Regions from separate parts of the Streptomyces sp. NPDC056361 genome, predicted to be linked through region 1. Evidence: riboswitches for the same ligand, from Rfam matches in the RefSeq annotation. Region 1 holds a riboswitch; each other region holds the start of a gene.
The links. Region 1 has a riboswitch for S-adenosylmethionine ahead of ACFCY7_RS28335 (aminotransferase class V-fold PLP-dependent enzyme). Riboswitches for the same ligand answer to the same signal wherever they lie in the genome.

Region 1 (5,753 bases):
GCCCGGCCGGTCACGCCCTCCCGCAGCTGCGGATCGGCGTGAACGACAAGGGCTTCCTGGAGGCGCTCGGCGACTTCGACGAGCCCGTCGGTCCTGCCTTCTGGGAGCGCGGATGAGCACCGTGACCGATACGAAGAAAGCACCCGCCGGTGAGCGGGTCGCCGACTGGGCCGACGGACGCCTGGGGATCTACACGCTGGCCAAGGCCAACATGCGGAAGATCTTCCCGGACCACTGGTCCTTCATGCTGGGCGAGATCTGCCTCTACAGCTTCCTCATCATCATCCTGACGGGCGTCTATCTGACGATGTTCTTCCACCCGTCGATGAACGAGGTGGAGTACGTCGGACCGTACGTCCCGCTCCAGGGACAGCTGATGTCCGAGGCGTTCAACTCGACGATGCACATCTCGTTCGAGGTCCGCGGCGGTCTGCTCATCCGGCAGATCCACCACTGGGCGGCGCTGATCTTCCTCGCCGGCATGTTCGTGCACATGATGCGCGTCTTCTTCACGGGCGCGTTCCGCAAGCCGCGTGAGATCAACTGGCTGTTCGGCTTCCTGCTGTTCTTCCTGGGCATGTTCACCGGCTTCACCGGTTACTCGCTCCCGGACGACCTGCTCTCCGGCACCGGTGTCCGCTTCATGCAGGGCGCGATCCTGTCCGTGCCGGTCCTCGGCACGTACCTGTCGATGTTCCTGTTCGGCGGGGAGTTCCCCGGCGGCGACTTCGTGGCCCGGTTCTACTCGGCCCACGTGCTCCTGCTGCCCGGCATCATGCTCGGCCTCGTGGTGGCGCACCTCATCCTGGTGTTCTTCCACAAGCACACGCAGTTCGCCGGCCCCGGCCGCACGAACAAGAACGTCGTGGGCATGCCGCTGCTGCCGGTCTACATGGCCAAGGCCGGAGGCTTCTTCTTCCTGGTCTTCGGTGTCATCGCGGTCATCGCGGCGATCGCCTCGATCAACCCGATCTGGGCCATCGGCCCGTACCGCCCGGACCAGGTGTCCACCGGCGCCCAGCCCGACTGGTACATGGGCTTCGCCGAGGGTCTGATCCGTGTCATGCCGGGCTGGGAGATCAACCTCTGGGGCCACACGCTGGTCCTGGGCGTGATGATCCCGCTGGCGATCTTCCCGGCGGTCCTCGCCGCGATCGCGGTGTACCCGTTCATCGAGTCCTGGATCACCGGCGACAAGCGCGAGCACCACATCGCGCAGCGCCCGCGCAACGCTCCGACGCGCACTGCCTTCGGCGTCGCCTGGATCACCGCGTACATGGTCATGCTCATCGGTGGTGGAAACGACCTCTGGGCGACCCACTTCCACCTGTCGCTGAACTCGATCACCTGGTTCGTCCGGATCTTCTTCTTCGTCGGACCGGTCCTCGCGTTCATCGCCACCAAGCGGATCTGCCTCGGCCTCCAGCGCCGCGACAAGGACAAGGTGCTGCACGGTCGCGAGTCGGGCATCATCAAGCGCCTGCCGCACGGTGAGTTCGTCGAGGTCCACGAGCCGCTCAGCCAGGGCGAACTGCACCGCCTCACCGCGCACGAGCAGTACGACGCGGCGGAGCTTCCGCCGGCCGTCGACGAGAACGGCGTGGAGCGCAAGGTCGGTGCCCTGGAGAAGCTCCGGGTCAAGCTCAACAAGGGCTACTACGGCGGCGACAGCCAGATCGCCAAGCCGACGGCCGAGGAGTACAAGGAGATCCAGAGCGGCCACGGCCACCACTGATCACCTTGACCTCCTGACTTCCTGAAGGTCGCCACGGCGAGAGCCCCGTCCATTCGATGGACGGGGCTCTTTGCCGTCCCCCCGGCTCGATAGGGTGGGTGCGTACCCGTCACGATCATCAGGAGCCGTCATGAGCGCTGCGACCCCCGCTGGAGGACCTACGTCGGCGGGCCGCTCCTGGCCCGTCCTCCTGAACGGCCTGCTCGACGGCAGGGACCTCACCGCCGACGACACGGCCTGGGCGATGGACCTGATCATGAGCGGCGAGGCGACCGACGCCCAGATCGCCGGATTCATGGTGGCGCTGCGGGCCAAGGGCGAGACCGTGCAGGAGATCGCCGGCCTCGTGCGGACCATGTACGCGCACGCCAACGTGATCGAGGTGCCCGGTCCCGCCGTGGACATCGTCGGCACCGGCGGCGACGGCGCCAAGACGGTGAACATCTCCACCATGGCGTCGATCGTGGTCGCCGGCACGGGCACGAAGGTCGTCAAGCACGGCAACCGCGCCGCGTCCTCCGCCTCCGGCTCCTCCGACGTCCTGGAGAAGCTCGGCATCAATCTGCACCTCACCCCGCAGCGGGTCGCCGAGGTCGCCGAGGAAGCCGGCATCACCATCTGCTTCGCGGTGAAGTTCCACCCGTCGCTGCGGCACGTCGCCGCGGCGCGCGGCCAGCTGGGCATCCGGACGACCTTCAACGTCCTCGGCCCGCTGACCAACCCGGCCAAGGTGAAGGCCCAGGCCGTCGGGGTCGCCGACCCGCGCATGGCGCCGATCGTGGCCGGAGTCCTCGCCGAGCGCGGCAACTCCGCCCTGGTCTTCCGCGGCGACGACGGCCTGGACGAGCTGACGACCACGGCCACCTCGCGGGTCTGGGTGGTCCGGGACGGCGCCGTCGCCGAGGAGCGCTTCGACCCGCGGGACGTCGGCATCGAGCTCGTGCCCCTGGAGGCCCTGCGCGGCGCGGACGCCTCGTACAACGCCGACGTGGCCCGCCGGCTGCTCGCGGGGGAGACCGGTCCGGTCCGGGACGCGGTCCTGCTCAACGCGGCGGCGGCGCTGACCGCCCTGGAGCCCGGCCGGGGCACCCTGGCGGAGCAGCTGGCCGCGGGCATGGCGAAGGCCGCCGAGTCGATCGACTCCGGCGCGGCCCGCCGGAGCCTGGAGCGCTGGATCGCGGCCAGCAACGCCTGACGGCCGCCCCCTTCGGTCGTACGACCCCGGTCCGGTATGCGGACCGGGGTCTTGCGCATCGGAGATCATGTGGCAGGATGCTTTCCAGGTCACGAGTGACAGCGTTTAGGCCCCGGCTTGCTGTCCGGCAACCCTCCGTCCGTGGCGGGGTGCCCCGGGTGATGACCAGGCCGTAGGCAGCGAGGTCTACGGCAAGCGCGGACCCCTCGAACACCAGGGGTCCTGGTCTCTCGAGGAGCGTTTTCCGTGAGCAAGCGAATGCGATAGGGCGAATCCGCCCCTTTCTTCACCCTCGGAACAGGGTCACTTCCGCGTACCCGCGTACCGGCGTGCGTCCCCGCCGTCTCCGAGGCATCACCCGTACCCCGCCGATCCGGCCGCGTACGGGATCACCGAAGCCATTCCGCACCGCCCGCCGGGAGATACCGCCATGTCCGCACGCCCGAACACCGCCACCACCACCGTCGATTCCGTCGCCGCCGAGTCCGCCGACCCCTGCTGCGCGGCCCCGCTGCCCGTCCTCGGCCGGGACGTCACCGTCCCGCTCGTCACCGGCGGCGAGGTGACCTACGCGGCGCTCGACTACGCGGCCAGCGCCCCCGCCCTCCAGCGGGTCTGGGACGACGTCGCCGCCTACGCGCCCTACTACGGCAGCGTCCACCGCGGCGCCGGCTACCTGTCCCAGCTCTCCACCGACCTCTTCGAGAACAGCCGCGCCACCGTCGCCGAGTTCCTCGACTGCCGCCCCGGCGACCAGGTCGTGTTCACCCGCTCCACCACCGACTCGCTGAACCTGCTCGCCGCCACGGTCCCCGCCGACTGCCAGGTCTTCGTGTTCGAGACCGAGCACCACGCCTCGCTGCTGCCCTGGCGCGACGCCCGCGTCACCTACCTCAACGCGCCGCGCACCCCGGCCCAGGCGGTCGAGACCCTGGAGCGGGCCCTCGCCGGCCGCGACCCCTACGGCCCCGCGCTGGTCTGCGTCACCGGCGCGTCCAACGTCACCGGCGAGCTGTGGCCGGTGAAGGAACTCGCCGCCGCCGCGCACGCCCACGGCGCCCGGATCGTGCTCGACGCCGCCCAGCTCGCGCCCCACCACCCGGTCTCCGTCCGGGAGTTGGACGTCGACTGGGTCGCCTTCTCCGGGCACAAGCTGTACGCGCCCTTCGGCTCCGGCGTCCTCGCCGGCCGCGCCGACTGGCTGCAGGACTCCGAGCCCTACCTCGCGGGCGGCGGCGCCTCCCGCAAGGTGGCCCGCCGGGCCGACGGCGGTGTGGACGTGGAGTGGCACACCACCGCGGCCCGGCACGAGGCCGGTTCGCCGAACGTCATCGGCGTCTACTCCATCGCCTCCGCCTGCAAGGCGCTCACCGAGGCCGGCTTCGACTCCCTCGTCGCCCGCGAGCAGCACCTGATCGACACGGTCCGCGCGGGCCTGGCCGAGGTGCCCCAGGTGCGCGTGCTCTCGCTCTTCGGCGACGACGCGCCGCGCGTGGGCGTCATCTCCTTCGTCGTGGAGGGCTGGAACAGCTCCCACTTCGCCGCCGCGCTCTCCGCCGAGTACGGCATCGGCGTCCGCGACGGCCTCTTCTGCGCCCACCCACTGGTCCGCACCCTGCTCGGCAGCGACCCGCAGGACCCGGGCGAGTGCGGCGCCCCCGAGGCCGCGCCCGGCGAGCGCTCGCTCAACGCCATCCGGGTGAGCTTCGGCGCCGGTACGCCGGACGAGCACGTGGAGCGGTTCGTCGGCGCCGTGAAGGAGCTCGTCCGGGACGGCGCGCAGTGGAAGTACCGCACCGAGGACGGCCGCTGCGTCCCGGACCGCGGCTGATCGGTCACTCGTACGGGTGAAGGGGGCCTCCCGTCCGGGAGGCCCCCTTCACGTGTCCCGCGGTCGGCTCCTCAGGACTCCAGACCGATGGCGAAGGCCGCCTCCAGGTCGTGCTGGGAGTACGTGCGGAACGCCACGTGGGTGTCCGTGGCCTCGACGCCGGGGATCTTGCTGATGCGGCCGGGGATCACGTCCGCCAGGTCGTCGTGGCGGGGCACCCGGACCATGGCGATGAGGTCGTACGTGCCGGTGACCGAGAAGACCTCGCTGACGCTGTCGAGCGCGGCGATCGACTCGGCGATCTCGGGGATGCGGTCCACGCTGGTCTTGATGAGCACGATCGCGGTGATCACGGCTGGCTTTCTCCCTCGGTCGCCGCGGCTGGAGCCTTCACTCTATCCCCACCCCGGTAGCACCCCCAGGCGTAGAGGAATCCGACGGAGAAGCCCACGACATGGGCCAGGTAGGCGACGCCGGGACCCGGCCCCGCCGCGCGCGCGGCCAGCCACTGGAGCACGAACCAGAAGATCAGGACGATCCAGGCGGGGAAGCGCAGCGGCAGGAACAGGAGGAAGGGGAAGAGGCTGGTGACCCGGGCGCGCGGGAAGAGGAAGAGGAAGGCCCCGAGCACCCCGGAGATCGCCCCCGACGCCCCCACCAGGGTCTGCTCGCTGTCCGCGTGCGCCACCGCGTACCCGAGGAGCGCCAGATAGCCGGTGCCCAGGTAGAAGAGGGCGAAGCCGGCCGGGCCCATGCGCTCCTCGGCCATGGCCCCGAAGACGTACAGGAAGAGCATGTTCCCCAGCAGGTGGAGCCAGCTGCCGTGGACGAAGAGCGCGGTGAGCGGGGTGACCAGGGCGTGCGGCTCGCCGCCCATCAGCTCGGCCGGGACGACGCCCCAGCGGCGGAAGTACGTCCCCTGGGCCGCCAGGAGCGCGTCCCCCGTGCCGTACACCGGGTTGACCCCGGAGACGGGACTGATCACGAAGAGG
Region 2 (5,753 bases), on a different contig from region 1:
GGGCGCCCCGCCGCTCGGCCCACGCCGCGCGGGCGCGGGCCTGGGCGGGTGTCGTCGTGGTGAGGTCGACCAGGTCCTTTCCGGTGAGGTCGACGCCGTCGAGCGTGGCGCCGACCGACTCGTCGTCGAGCAGGCAGAGCACGACGAGTCCGCTCGTCGCGACGGCCCCGGCCGCGGTCCCCGCGACCTTCGCCCCCTCGGCTCCGAGCGCCTCCGCACGGGCCGCGGTCCTGTTCCAGACGGTGAGGGGATGGGCGGCGGTGAGCCAGGCGCGGGCCAGGGCGGTGCCCATCGCGCCGAGGCCGAGGAGGGAGACCGGGGGCTTCTCGGTGGTGTTCTTCGTCATGCCCGCAAGGCTGATCGAGGCCCCTGACCTGCTCAAGTACCCACTTTCGAGTGGGTGGTTACCCTGAGGTGAGCGAACAGGTCAGAGGGGTGGACACATGGCGACGCTGAACCGGCCCGTCGGCGAGGACGGGCACGTCTGCGGGATCGACACCACCATGGAGGTCATCGGCGGCAAGTGGAAGGTCCTCATCCTCTGGGCCCTCCACCAGCAGCCCCACCGCCGCTTCGGCGAACTCCGCCGCCTCCTCCCCGGCATCACCGAGAAGGTCCTCGCCTCCCACCTCCGCGAGCTGGAATCCGACGGCATCGTCCACCGCACCTCCTACGACGAGGTCCCGCCCCGCGTCGAGTACACCCTCACCGAGGACGGCATCCGCCTGAACGAGGCACTGGAGCCCTTGGCGGCGTGGGGCCGCGAACGGCAGCAGGTCGGTGGCGCGGGCCCCACGCCACCGACCGCCTGAGCCTTCGACTGCCCGACCGAACGCCCGCCGCGGGCGCTGCGCGGGCGTGACGACAGGCCCTAGGTCCCGTCCGGGCCGCCGAGGGCTTCCAGTTGGGCGAGGAACCAGCGCTGGGGTGGGAGGGCGGTGGCGGCGGTGGCGAGGTGGGTGGTGCGGGTGGTGCGTTCGGCGGGGGGCATGGAGAGGGCGGTGTGGAGGGCGGTGGCGGTCTGGGAGACGTCGAAGGGATTGACGGTCAGGGCGTCGTCCTTGAGCTCCTCGTGGGCACCGGCGCCGGTGGAGAGGACGAGGGCGCAGCCGGATTCGGAGACGACGGGTATTTCCTTGGCGACGAGGTTCATGCCGTCGCGGACGGGGTTGACGAGGGCGACGTCGGCGAGGCGGTAGGCGGCGAGGGAGCGGGTGAAGTCGTCCTTCACGGAGACGAGGACCGGTTGCCATTCGGGCGTGCCGAACTCGGCGTTGATCTCGTCGGCCAGCTCCCGTACGGACGCGGTGTACGACCGGTAGGACTCCAGGTCCTGGCGGGAGGGGTAGGCCGAGGCGAGGTGGACGACGCGGTCGCGCCACTCGGGGTGGGTGGTGAGGAGCTCGCGGTAGGCGAGGAGGCCGCGGAGGATGTTCTTGGAGAGTTCGGTGCGGTCGACGCGGACGATGGTCCTGCGGTCGCCGACCTCCTTGCGGAGTTCGGCGAGGCGTTCGTCGACCTCGGGGCGGTACGCGAGGGACCGGAGCTCGTCGCCGTCGACGCCGAGGGGGTGCACCGCGACCTCGGAGCGGCCGAGGCCGGCGGGCCCCGCGCACTCGGTGAAGGCCGAGGCCCAGGCCCGGGTGTGGAATCCGAGGTGGTCCGCGCCGAGCATGCCCCGGAGGAGTTCCTCGCGGAGGTCGTCGGGGAGCATGCGGAGGTAGGCGGGGGAGGCCCAGGGGGTGTGGGTGAAGTGGGCGATGCGGAGGTCGGGGCGGAGCTCGCGGAGCTGACCCGGGACGAGGGCCAGGTGGTAGTCCTGGACGAGGACCGCGGCGCCGTCCGCCGCCTCGGCGGCCAGGGCCTCGGCGAAGGCGCGGTTGTAGGCGCGGTACGACTCCCAGCGGCGGCGGAACGCGGCGTCGAAGACGGGTTCGCGGGGGATGTCGTACAGGTGGTGGTGGAGGAACCAGAGCACCGAGTTCGCGATGCCGTTGTACGCGTCGGCGTACACGTCCGGGTCGATGTCGAGCATGCGGACGCCGGGCTCGCCGGTGCCGCGCCGGACGGCCTCGCGGTCGCCCTCGCCGAGCGCCGCGCACACCCACAGGCTCTCCTGGGCGGACACGGCGCTCAGCCCCGAGACCAGGCCGCCGCCGCCCCTGCGGGCGTCGAGCGAGCCGTCGTCGCCGAGGACGTACGAGACGGGGCCCCGGTTGGATGCCACGAGCACAGTAGCCATGTGGCGAACCTAGCCCGTCCCGTAAACGCTCAAACGTACGTATACGAGACAGGTTGATTCGGCCACGCTGAGTCGTCGCAGGTCAGCGGCTTGGGCAGGGGCGTGGCCGGGGGCTTCGGCGGCCGGTCCGTCAGTCGCGCCGGCTGCCGCGCAGGGCCGCCTTCGCCACCAGGCCGGTGGCCGCGAGGGCCACGGCGAGGGCGCCGAGCAGCCAGAGGCGTTCGCCGTTGCCGCCCGTCTCCGCCATGGAACCGGAGGAGTGGCCGCCCTGCGGGCCCGGGGCCGGCGGAGCGGGGGAGGCGCCCCGGCCGCTCGCCGCCGTCGCGCAGAGGGCGGCCAGGTCGGCGGGGGTCGTGGGGCAGCCCGTGACCGTGTTGCCGAGGGCGGTGGAGTCGCCGTACGGCGACGCGTCGTACCGCTTGCCGAAGGGCTCGACCGCGTCCGCGCCGGCCGGTCCGGCCGCCGCGAACGCGAGCGAGCCCGCCGTCAGGCCGATGGCCGCCAGTACTCTGCCCAGGTGATGTCGTCTGAAGCGCATAAAAGGGCAATGTAGGCAAAGCGGATCATCATAGGGTGCTACGCCACGCGGCGAGCCGCCCGGCGGCGCCCGCCCGGCGGCGCGCCCGCCCGGCGGTCAGGCCATGCGGCGGTCAGGCCACCCGGCGCTGCGCGTACTCCGTGATCTCGGCCATCGGGGGGCGCTCCTCCGTGTCCACGTCGTACGTGCGCGGCTCGAAGCCCTTCTCGCCGCGCTCGAACTGGGTGAGCCGGGGCCGTACGAGGTGGCCCCGGGAGAGCCGGAGCTGCGCCGTCCGGTAGATCGCGGCGGCCATCCGGCCCAGCGCCCGACCGTCCTGGTGCCGGTGCTTGCGCACCCCGACGTCCACCTGGGCGAGCGCGTCCAGGCCGACCGTGTGGAGCGCGTCGACGAGCAGCCCCAACTCCACTCCGTAGCCGACCGGGAACGGCAGCCGTTCGAGGAGCGAGCGCCGCGCCGCGTACTCGCCGCCGAGGGGCTGCACGAAGCCGGCCAGCTGCGGCCAGTGGAGGTTGAGGAGGGGGCGCGCCACCAGCTCGGTGACCCGGCCGCCCTGACCAGGAGTGTCCCCGAAGGGGCGGTCGTACATCGCCTTCACGAAGTCGACGTCCGGGTCGGTGAGCAGCGGGCCCACGATCCCGGTGACGAAGTCCGCGGAGAAGTCCCGCAGGTCCGCGTCGACGAAGCACACGACGTCCCCGCTCGTCACCATCAGTGACCGCCACAGGACCTCGCCCTTGCCGGGGACGGCCGGTATCCGCGGCAGGATCGCGTCGCGCGCGACCACCCGCGCCCCGGCCGCCGCCGCGACCTCCGCCGTGCGGTCCGTGGAGCCCGAGTCGATCACCACCAGCTCGTCGACGAGCGGCACCGCCTCCGACATCAGCTCGCGGCGGATCACGGCGACGATGTCCCCGACCGTCGCCTCCTCGTTCAGCGCGGGCAGCACGACGCTGACCCTCGTGTTGCGCTTGGCGGCGAGGATGCGCTCCAGCGGCCGGTCCGCCACGGACCAGGACCGGCGGTCCAGCCAGCGCTCCACCTCTTCCAGCACGTGATCTCCATCTCGCGTTACGGACGGCCCGTCCAAGCTTCCGGGCCTTCGGTTACAGTCTTGAACAACGCGGATCCCCGATGCACGTCGGGGTGCCGACCGCGTCGGAGCGCAGGAACGAAGTCCATCGCGCTTCACAATCGAATACCGCTCATCCAGAGGGGCAGAGGGAAACGGCCCGTTGAAGCCCCGGCAACCCTCCAGTCGGTTTGTCTCGTCCTCCAGCGAGGTCCCCGGCTAGGGAAGGTGCCAAATCCGTCTCATGACGAAAAATTCGTCATGGGAAAGATGAGGAGAAAGGGCCTCGCCTCCATGGCTGCACAGACTGTCGCCTCCGCCACCACCGTCGACCTCGGTCCCGCGTCCGGGCTCTCCTGTCGCGAATGCGGTGAAGTCTTCCCGCTCGGTCCGATCTTCGCCTGCGAACTCTGTTTCGGACCTCTCGAAGTCGCGTACGACCTTCCCACCGGTGACCCCGAGGCGCTGCGCAAGCAGATCGAGGCCGGCCCCGCCAACATCTGGCGCTACGCCCCGCTGCTGCCCGTCCCGGCCGACGTCGCCGAGAAGCCGAACCTGAACCCGGGCTGGACCAAGCTCGTCCAGGCCGACAACCTCGCCCGCGAGATCGGCGTCGCCCCCGGCAAGCTGTTCGTCAAGGACGACTCCGGCAACCCGACCCACTCCTTCAAGGACCGGGTCGTCGCGCAGGCCCTCGAAGCCGCCCGCGCCTTCGGCTTCACCACCCTGTCCTGCTCGTCCACCGGCAACCTGGCCGGCGCCGTCGGCGCCGCCGCCGCCCGCGCCGGCTTCCGCTCCTGCGTCTTCATCCCGCACGACCTGGAGCAGGGCAAGGTCGTCATGGCCGGTGTCTACGGCGGTGACCTGGTCGCCATCGAGGGCAACTACGACGACGTCAACCGCTTCTGCTCGGAGCTCATCGGCGACCCGCTCGGCGAGGGCTGGGGCTTCGTGAACGTCAACCTCCGCCCGTACTACGGCGAGGGCTCCAAGACGCTGGCGTACGAGATCTGCGAGCAGCTCGGCTGGGTCATCCCCGACCAGCTCGTCATCCCGATCGCCTCCGGCTCCCAGCTCACGAAGATCGACAAGGGTCTGCAGGAGCTCATCAAGCTGGGCCTCGTCGAGGACAAGCCGTACAAGATCTTCGGCGCCCAGGCCGAGGGCTGCTCCCCGGTCTCCGTCGCCTTCAAGGCCGGCCACGACGTCGTCCGCCCGCAGAAGCCGAACACGATCGCCAAGTCGCTCGCCATCGGCAACCCGGCCGACGGCCCGTACGTCCTCGACATCGCCCGCCGCACCGGCGGTGCCGTGGAGGACGTGAACGACGAGCAGGTCGTGGACGCGATCAAGCTGCTCGCGCAGACCGAGGGCATCTTCGCCGAGACCGCGGGCGGCGTGACCGTCGGCGTCACGAAGAAGCTCGTCGAGGCGGGTCTCATCGACCCCGAGCTGACCACCGTCGTCCTCAACACGGGCGACGGACTCAAGACCCTGGACGCGGTGGCCGACACCTCTCAGGCGACCGTCACCATCCGCCCGAGCCTGGACGCGTTCCGCGACGCCGGCCTGGCAGTCTGAGCCCGCCCGCTTTCCCGGTCCTCCGAAAGGTTACGAAGACATGGCCGTGAACGTCCGCATCCCCACCATCCTCCGCACCTACACGGGCGGTCAGTCCGAGGTCCAGGCCGAGGGCGCGACCCTCGCCGAGGTCATCGCCGACCTGGAGAAGAACCACAGCGGCATCGCCGCCCGCGTGCTGGACGACCAGGGCAAGCTGCGCCGCTTCGTCAACGTCTACGTGAACGACGACGACGTGCGCTTCGAGCAGGGCCTGGAGACGGCCACCCCGGCCGGCGCCGGCGTCTCGATCATCCCCGCGGTGGCCGGCGGCTGCTGAG
Region 3 (5,753 bases), on a different contig from region 1:
CCGAACGGCGGGCGGCGGGGCTGGGGTTCACGTACAACGTGGGCGCGCTGGGCGGTGCGGTGGCCCCGGTGCTCGGAGCGCGGTTGGCCGAGGGCATGGCGCTGGGGACCGCGCTGGCGGTGCTGACCTTCGGGCTGAGTCTGGTGGTGGTCGTGCTGGTGGGGTTCGACGTGCCGAGGCGGCTGCACCGGCGGGCCGATCCCACGGCGGGAACCGACCATCTGACGGCATGAGGGAGGCCGACACGGAGGGAGGCCAACACTGAGGGAGGCCGATACAAGGCATGAGACGTCTGATGTCCGATGCCGGTTCGACTCTATGCATCCGCCTTGCCCCGCCGCAAGCATCGTGCGGCACGTTCGCCCTGCCCGCCGGAAGGGTTGACGCCGCATCGGCGGCGATCTAGGTTTCGCCACAACGTCTGATGTCCGATGCCTCCCTGTCTTCTGCTGTGGAGGTGCCGGTGAAAACCGCCCGTTCCGTCTCCCTACTCCTCCTGACCGCGCTCGGCGCCGGTCTCCTCGGAGGCGCGCCCTCGACGGCCGCCGAGCCGCCGTCGACCGACACCGCGGCCCAGGCCACCGCGTCCCCCGAACCCCTCTTCGAGAGCACCGTCCTGGCCACCTCCGGCCAGGGCGCCCACACCTACCGCATCCCCGCCCTGGACACCCTCTCGGACGGCACACTCCTCGCCGCCTACGACCGGCGCAACGACAACTCCGCCGACCTGCCGGGCAACCTCGACGTCATGGTCCGCCGCAGCACCGACAACGGCCGTACCTGGACCACCCCGCAGGCGATCGCCGACTTCGACGGCGGCATCGGCGCGGGCGACCCCAGCATGGTCGTCGACCGCGAAACCGGTCGGGTCTTCGTCTTCTACGCGTACGGCCCCAAGGGCATCGGCTTCTTCAACTCCGGGGCCGGCAACGCGAACGACGCCACCGACTCGCTCCACGCCGACTACGCCTACTCCGACGACGGAGGCGTCACCTGGACCACCCGCCGCATCACCCAGGACATCAAGGACCCGTCCTGGAAGGGCATGTTCGCCTCCTCCGGCACCGGCATCCAGCTCTCCACCGGACGCCTGGTGCAGCAGTACGCCTTCCGCAAGGCCGACGGCGGCATCTGGGCGGCCAGCGCGTACAGCGACGACCACGGCGAAACCTGGAGGATGGGCAGCCCCGTCGGGCCGCTGATGGACGAGAACAAGACGGTCGAGCTGGCCGACGGGCGCATCATGCTCAACAGCCGCACCTCCAGCGCGAAGACCCGGCTCGTCGCCTACTCCGACGACGGCGGCATCACCTACTCCACCCCCGTCCCGGACGACGAGCTCATCGACCCCACCAACAATGCCGCGATCCTGCGGTACGACGCCACGGCGGGTGGCCGGCGGCCGGAGTCGCACTGGCTGCTCTTCAGCAACACCGCCAGCACCACCGCCCGCCACAACCTCACGGTCCGGATGTCCTGCAACGACGGCCTCACCTGGCCCACGTCCAAGGTCGTCGAAGCCGGCGGCACGGCGTACTCCACGATGACCCGCCTCGCGGACGGCACCTTCGGCCTGCTGTACGAGTCGGGCCCGTACCAGCGCATCACCTTCGCGCGCTTCGACTCCGCCTGGCTCGGCGCGGACTGCCCGACCGACCAGGGCCACCCGAAGCTCGAAGCCCGGCCCTCCGTCCCCGACGGCCTGCTGACCGCCGGCGGAACGAACACCGTGGAGGTGCGCGTCACCAACCACGGGCACCGGGCGAGCGTGCCCGGCAGCGCCGCACTGCACCTGCCCGCCGGCTGGAACGGGGACGTACCGCAGCGGATCCCGGCGATCCCGCCCGGCGCCACCGTCGCCCTCCGCTTCCCCGTACTGCCCCCGGCGGACACGCCCTCCGGCGAGCAGGACATCACGGTCGCACTCAAGGCGGGCGCCACCACGATCTCCACGACCACGCCGACGCTCGTCGTCGGACGGGACAAGGCGCTCGACTCGACACCCGCGCACGACTTCGACGGCGTCTCGTCGTACACCGACCTGACCTCGTCACTGCCCGATGTCGCCCCACTCACGCGCGGCGTGATCACAGCGCGCTTCCGCACCACGCATGCTCCCCTCGCGGCCACCCTGCTCTCCGCCTCCGACACCTCCGCACCGTCGACCAACGTCACGCTCTCCCTGAACAGCGGCGTGCCCCACTTCGAGGCCCGTGCCGGCGGCGTCTACAGCGCGAAACTCGACGGCACGAAGTCCCTCGCAGACGGACGCGACCACACCCTTGCCGTCGCCGTGACCGACACCGGCACGGTTCTCTACGCGGACGGCGTGCGCATCGCCTCGACCACCACCCCGTCCCTCTTCGGACAGACCCCCGACCTCGACGGCCTGTGGGCCGGGCGCAACGTCGACAACGGCGGCGCGCAGTGGCACTTCGCCGGCCGCATCGACCAGATCTCGATCCACCGGACCGGTTGACGGACCACCCGTCACCATCGCCCGCCGCCCCTTCCCACGACGGAGGGCCCCACCCCCACGCCGCCCCACACCACCCCACGCCGCCCGCACCTCGTCCCACCTGACGACGAGGTGGGGGCGGCACCCCGTACCCCGTGCCCCGCCCCCCTCCCGCAGCCCGCGCCGCGGCGGCGAAGTCGCCCTGCTCGGCGTGCAGGTCGGCGTGCAGGTCGGCCAGGTCGAGGTACAGCGACCTGGCCCGCTCCAGGGCGAGACTGTCGCCGCATCCAGCCCCGGGTCGAGCAGCACGGCGACGACCGCGAGACCCACGAAGCCGACCTCGCCGAAGCGCACTCGACCAGGTCCTGAGCAGGAAGGCGTTGGCAGGTAGCCCCGGGAGTCTTGTATGGTTCCTCGCGAATCATCCAGAGGGGTGGAGGGACCGGCCCTACGAAGCCCCGGCAACTCCCCGTTCGACTTGGCGTTCGATGTTCGCGCCGTGTCGTCGGGGTCAGTGCCAACTCCGGCCCGCGCCAACGTGGCGCGGGAAAAGATGAGGAGACACGGTGCTCTCTGTGCTGCCTTTCGCCCCGGCTCTGTCCGACCCGGGCTTTCCGCGTACCCGTCTCATGATCATCGCGGCATATCAGCCGACCGCCTCGGCCTTTTCCCGCTGATCACCCCTGCCCTCCCCTGAGCGAGGTCGCTGCGAGTCACGGCTCGCAGATCGAGACTGGAGTACCCCTTTTCATGGACATTTCGGATATTTCTAGTGGTGTTGGCGTCCTGGACAAGGCCGCGGTGATCCTCGGTGCGCTGGCGTCGGGCCCGGCCACTCTGGCGGAGCTGGTCGCTTCCACCGGCTTGGCTCGACCGACGGCCCATCGACTCGCCCTCGCACTCGAACGTCACCGACTGGTCGGCAGGGACGTGCGGGGCCGCTTCGTCCTCGGCCCTCGGCTCGGCGAGCTCTCGGCTGCCGCGGGCGAGGACTGCTTGCTCGCCGCCGCCGGTCCGGTCCTCACTTCCCTTCGGGACGCCACCGGCGAGAGCTCGCAGCTCTACCGGCGCCAGGGTGAGCTGCGCGTCTGCATCGCCGCCGCCGAGCGGACCTCCGGCCTACGCGACATCGTGCCGGTGGGGTCCACGCTCCCCATGAAGGTCGGCTCCGCCGCCCAGGTCCTGCTGGCCTGGGAGGAGCCCGAGCGCTTCTACCAAGGACTGCAGGGTGCTCGCTTCACCGCCGCCGCCCTGAGCGGCGTGCGGCGCCGAGGCTGGGCCCAGTCCATCGGTGAGCGCGAGCCCGGCATGGCCTCCGTCTCGGCGCCGGTCCGCGGCCCATCCGACCGCGTCGTCGCCGCCGTCACGGTCACCGGCCCGATCCAACGCCTCACCCGACACCCCGGCGCCCGGCTCGCAAAGGCCGCCGTCGACGCAGCCGACCGCCTCACCGCAGCCGTCTCCCACACCTGACCTCGACAGCACCCCGTGGTGGTTCCGCCTCTCCCCCGGCCGGCGTCGTCTTCAGACTTCCTTGGCCGGATCGTCGCGGGGCTCCCCAGGTCTTGTGCGCCGCACCGAGAAAGACCGCACCGAGGAGGACCTCACCGGTGCAGCTCCCTGGCCTATGCCGACGAGGGCCAGGTACCCGATCCCTCCGTCCGCTTCCAACCACCGCCACCGCAGCAGGGCTTCATGCCGACCCCGACCGATCTGCCGGACTGACGTCCTCCCGATCACGTTGATGGCGCTCTTTGAATGCGGCTCTGACCGAAGTTCCGTGAAATCCCAGGCCAGCGGCATGCATGCAGGATCGCTTCCCTACGGGACGACCTGCGCGTGGTTCTCAGCTAGATCGACGATGCGCTGTTCCCTGGAGTCGATGTTGAACTGGAACGGCTGACCGCCGACCCAGAGGCCGGGCTGGTGGAGGTGGCCGCGTGCGGCCCGCCGACCTGTTGCCCGGGCTGCAGGAGCCCGGAGAGACGGAGGAACTCCCCTACTGGAGGACGCTAGCCGAACGTCCGCTTTGGGGAAGGAAGCTGGCGAGGACGTCTTCGTGTCCGCTTCTTCTGCGACCGCGCCCGGTGCCGGCGGACGACGTTCGCCGAGCAGTCCCCGAGCTGAGTGAGTGCCACGTACATTCCGGCGTCGGGCTGAAGCAGTGGTTACGGGCCGTCGCCACCGAGCTGGGCGGCCGAGCCGACGAACGGCTGTGCCACAAGCTCAGCATCGCCGCAGGCCGGACCCGCCTACTCGGGCTACTGGAAGCGCCCGAGGTACCGGAGCGGGCGCCGGGGGTACTCGGCGTCGACGAGTTCGCCCTCCGCAAGAGCCGCGCTTACGGGACCGTCCTCGTCGACGTCGAGACCGGCCGCGTCGTGGGACGTACTCCCGGACGTTCGAGCACGGCGACGGGTCTGTGCTCTCGCCCGAATAATCATTGAAACGGCCTGCGGCAACCTCCGTATCTTGGGGCCATGACGGACGGGGGAGAGCCGAGGCTCTATGCGAACCGCTGGGGCGACACATCGGACCCGGCCCCAGGCCGGCGCGGGTCCTACAGGGACGTCTGCTCGTGCATCGACCAGTCCAGGCCTCATCCGCGAGCCCGAGTTCGATTTCACACCGAGCGGCAGGACACCTCCGCTCCGGGCTGGCAGCACCTGCTGGAGCTGATCGACGAGGCCGCCGCCGACGGGCGCGAAGAGTTCCGACCCCTGAGTGAGCTCAGCCCGGAAGAGCGACGGCAGATCATCACCCTGCCGCCGAGCATCGCCAGGCTGACGGCGGTCAAGCACCTCGTCCTCTACGGCAGCAACCTGGTCCGGATCCCGCCCGAGATCGGGGCCATGAGCAGCCTGGAGGAGTTCACCCCCTACACCTCCTACCGGCTGCACTGGTTCCCCTACGAGATCACCCGATGCCGGAAGCTGACCCGCAGCACGGTGAGCACGCGCGCGTTGTTCGGCAACTACAAGATGCGACCGCCGTTCCCGCAGCTACCGCCTTCCCCGGAGTCCGTCGTGGACCTTGATCTGGGAAACCTTGATCCCCGACGCTGGGGCGCCACCGCCCTGCACGGCTGCAGTGTCTGCGACCACCCGATCGAAGAGAGTGGACTCCATCAGGTGTGGATCTCACTGCGCGTGGCCACTGACGTGTTGCCCCTGCTGGTCAACGCCTGCTCATCGGCATGTGTCGCCACGCTGCCCGGCGGTGCTCGCGACTACATCCCCACACCGCACAAGGGCGGTCGGGTCGACCAGCCAGCGTCCGACTGGGACTGACCAGC

Region 2: another riboswitch for S-adenosylmethionine. It lies ahead of thrC (threonine synthase); the one in region 1 lies ahead of ACFCY7_RS28335 (aminotransferase class V-fold PLP-dependent enzyme).
Region 3: another riboswitch for S-adenosylmethionine. It lies ahead of ACFCY7_RS03655 (IclR family transcriptional regulator); the one in region 1 lies ahead of ACFCY7_RS28335 (aminotransferase class V-fold PLP-dependent enzyme).

Annotation. Positions count from the first base shown of each region.
Region 1 covers NZ_JBHJQI010000106.1:10,307-16,059, reverse strand. The annotation lists gene ACFCY7_RS28350 (Rieske 2Fe-2S domain-containing protein) at 1-116, shown strand, start outside; gene ACFCY7_RS28345 (cytochrome bc complex cytochrome b subunit) at 113-1,735, shown strand; gene trpD (anthranilate phosphoribosyltransferase) at 1,866-2,930, shown strand; SAM riboswitch class IV at 3,018-3,134, shown strand; gene ACFCY7_RS28335 (aminotransferase class V-fold PLP-dependent enzyme) at 3,361-4,761, shown strand; gene ACFCY7_RS28330 (Lrp/AsnC family transcriptional regulator) at 4,833-5,114, opposite strand; gene ACFCY7_RS28325 (rhomboid family intramembrane serine protease) at 5,111-5,753, opposite strand, start outside.
Region 2 covers NZ_JBHJQI010000091.1:18,849-24,601, forward strand. The annotation lists gene ACFCY7_RS26280 (NAD(P)-dependent oxidoreductase) at 1-346, opposite strand, end outside; gene ACFCY7_RS26285 (winged helix-turn-helix transcriptional regulator) at 444-812, shown strand; gene ACFCY7_RS26290 (trehalose-6-phosphate synthase) at 872-2,242, opposite strand; gene ACFCY7_RS26295 (hypothetical protein) at 2,373-2,780, opposite strand; gene ACFCY7_RS26300 (glucosyl-3-phosphoglycerate synthase) at 2,893-3,834, opposite strand; SAM riboswitch class I at 3,983-4,129, shown strand; gene thrC (threonine synthase) at 4,123-5,433, shown strand; gene ACFCY7_RS26310 (MoaD/ThiS family protein) at 5,474-5,752, shown strand.
Region 3 covers NZ_JBHJQI010000007.1:9,787-15,539, reverse strand. The annotation lists gene ACFCY7_RS03665 (sialate:H+ symport family MFS transporter) at 1-233, shown strand, start outside; gene ACFCY7_RS03660 (exo-alpha-sialidase) at 464-2,479, shown strand; SAM riboswitch class I at 2,877-3,018, shown strand; gene ACFCY7_RS03655 (IclR family transcriptional regulator) at 3,209-3,931, shown strand; gene ACFCY7_RS03650 (leucine-rich repeat domain-containing protein) at 4,939-5,748, shown strand.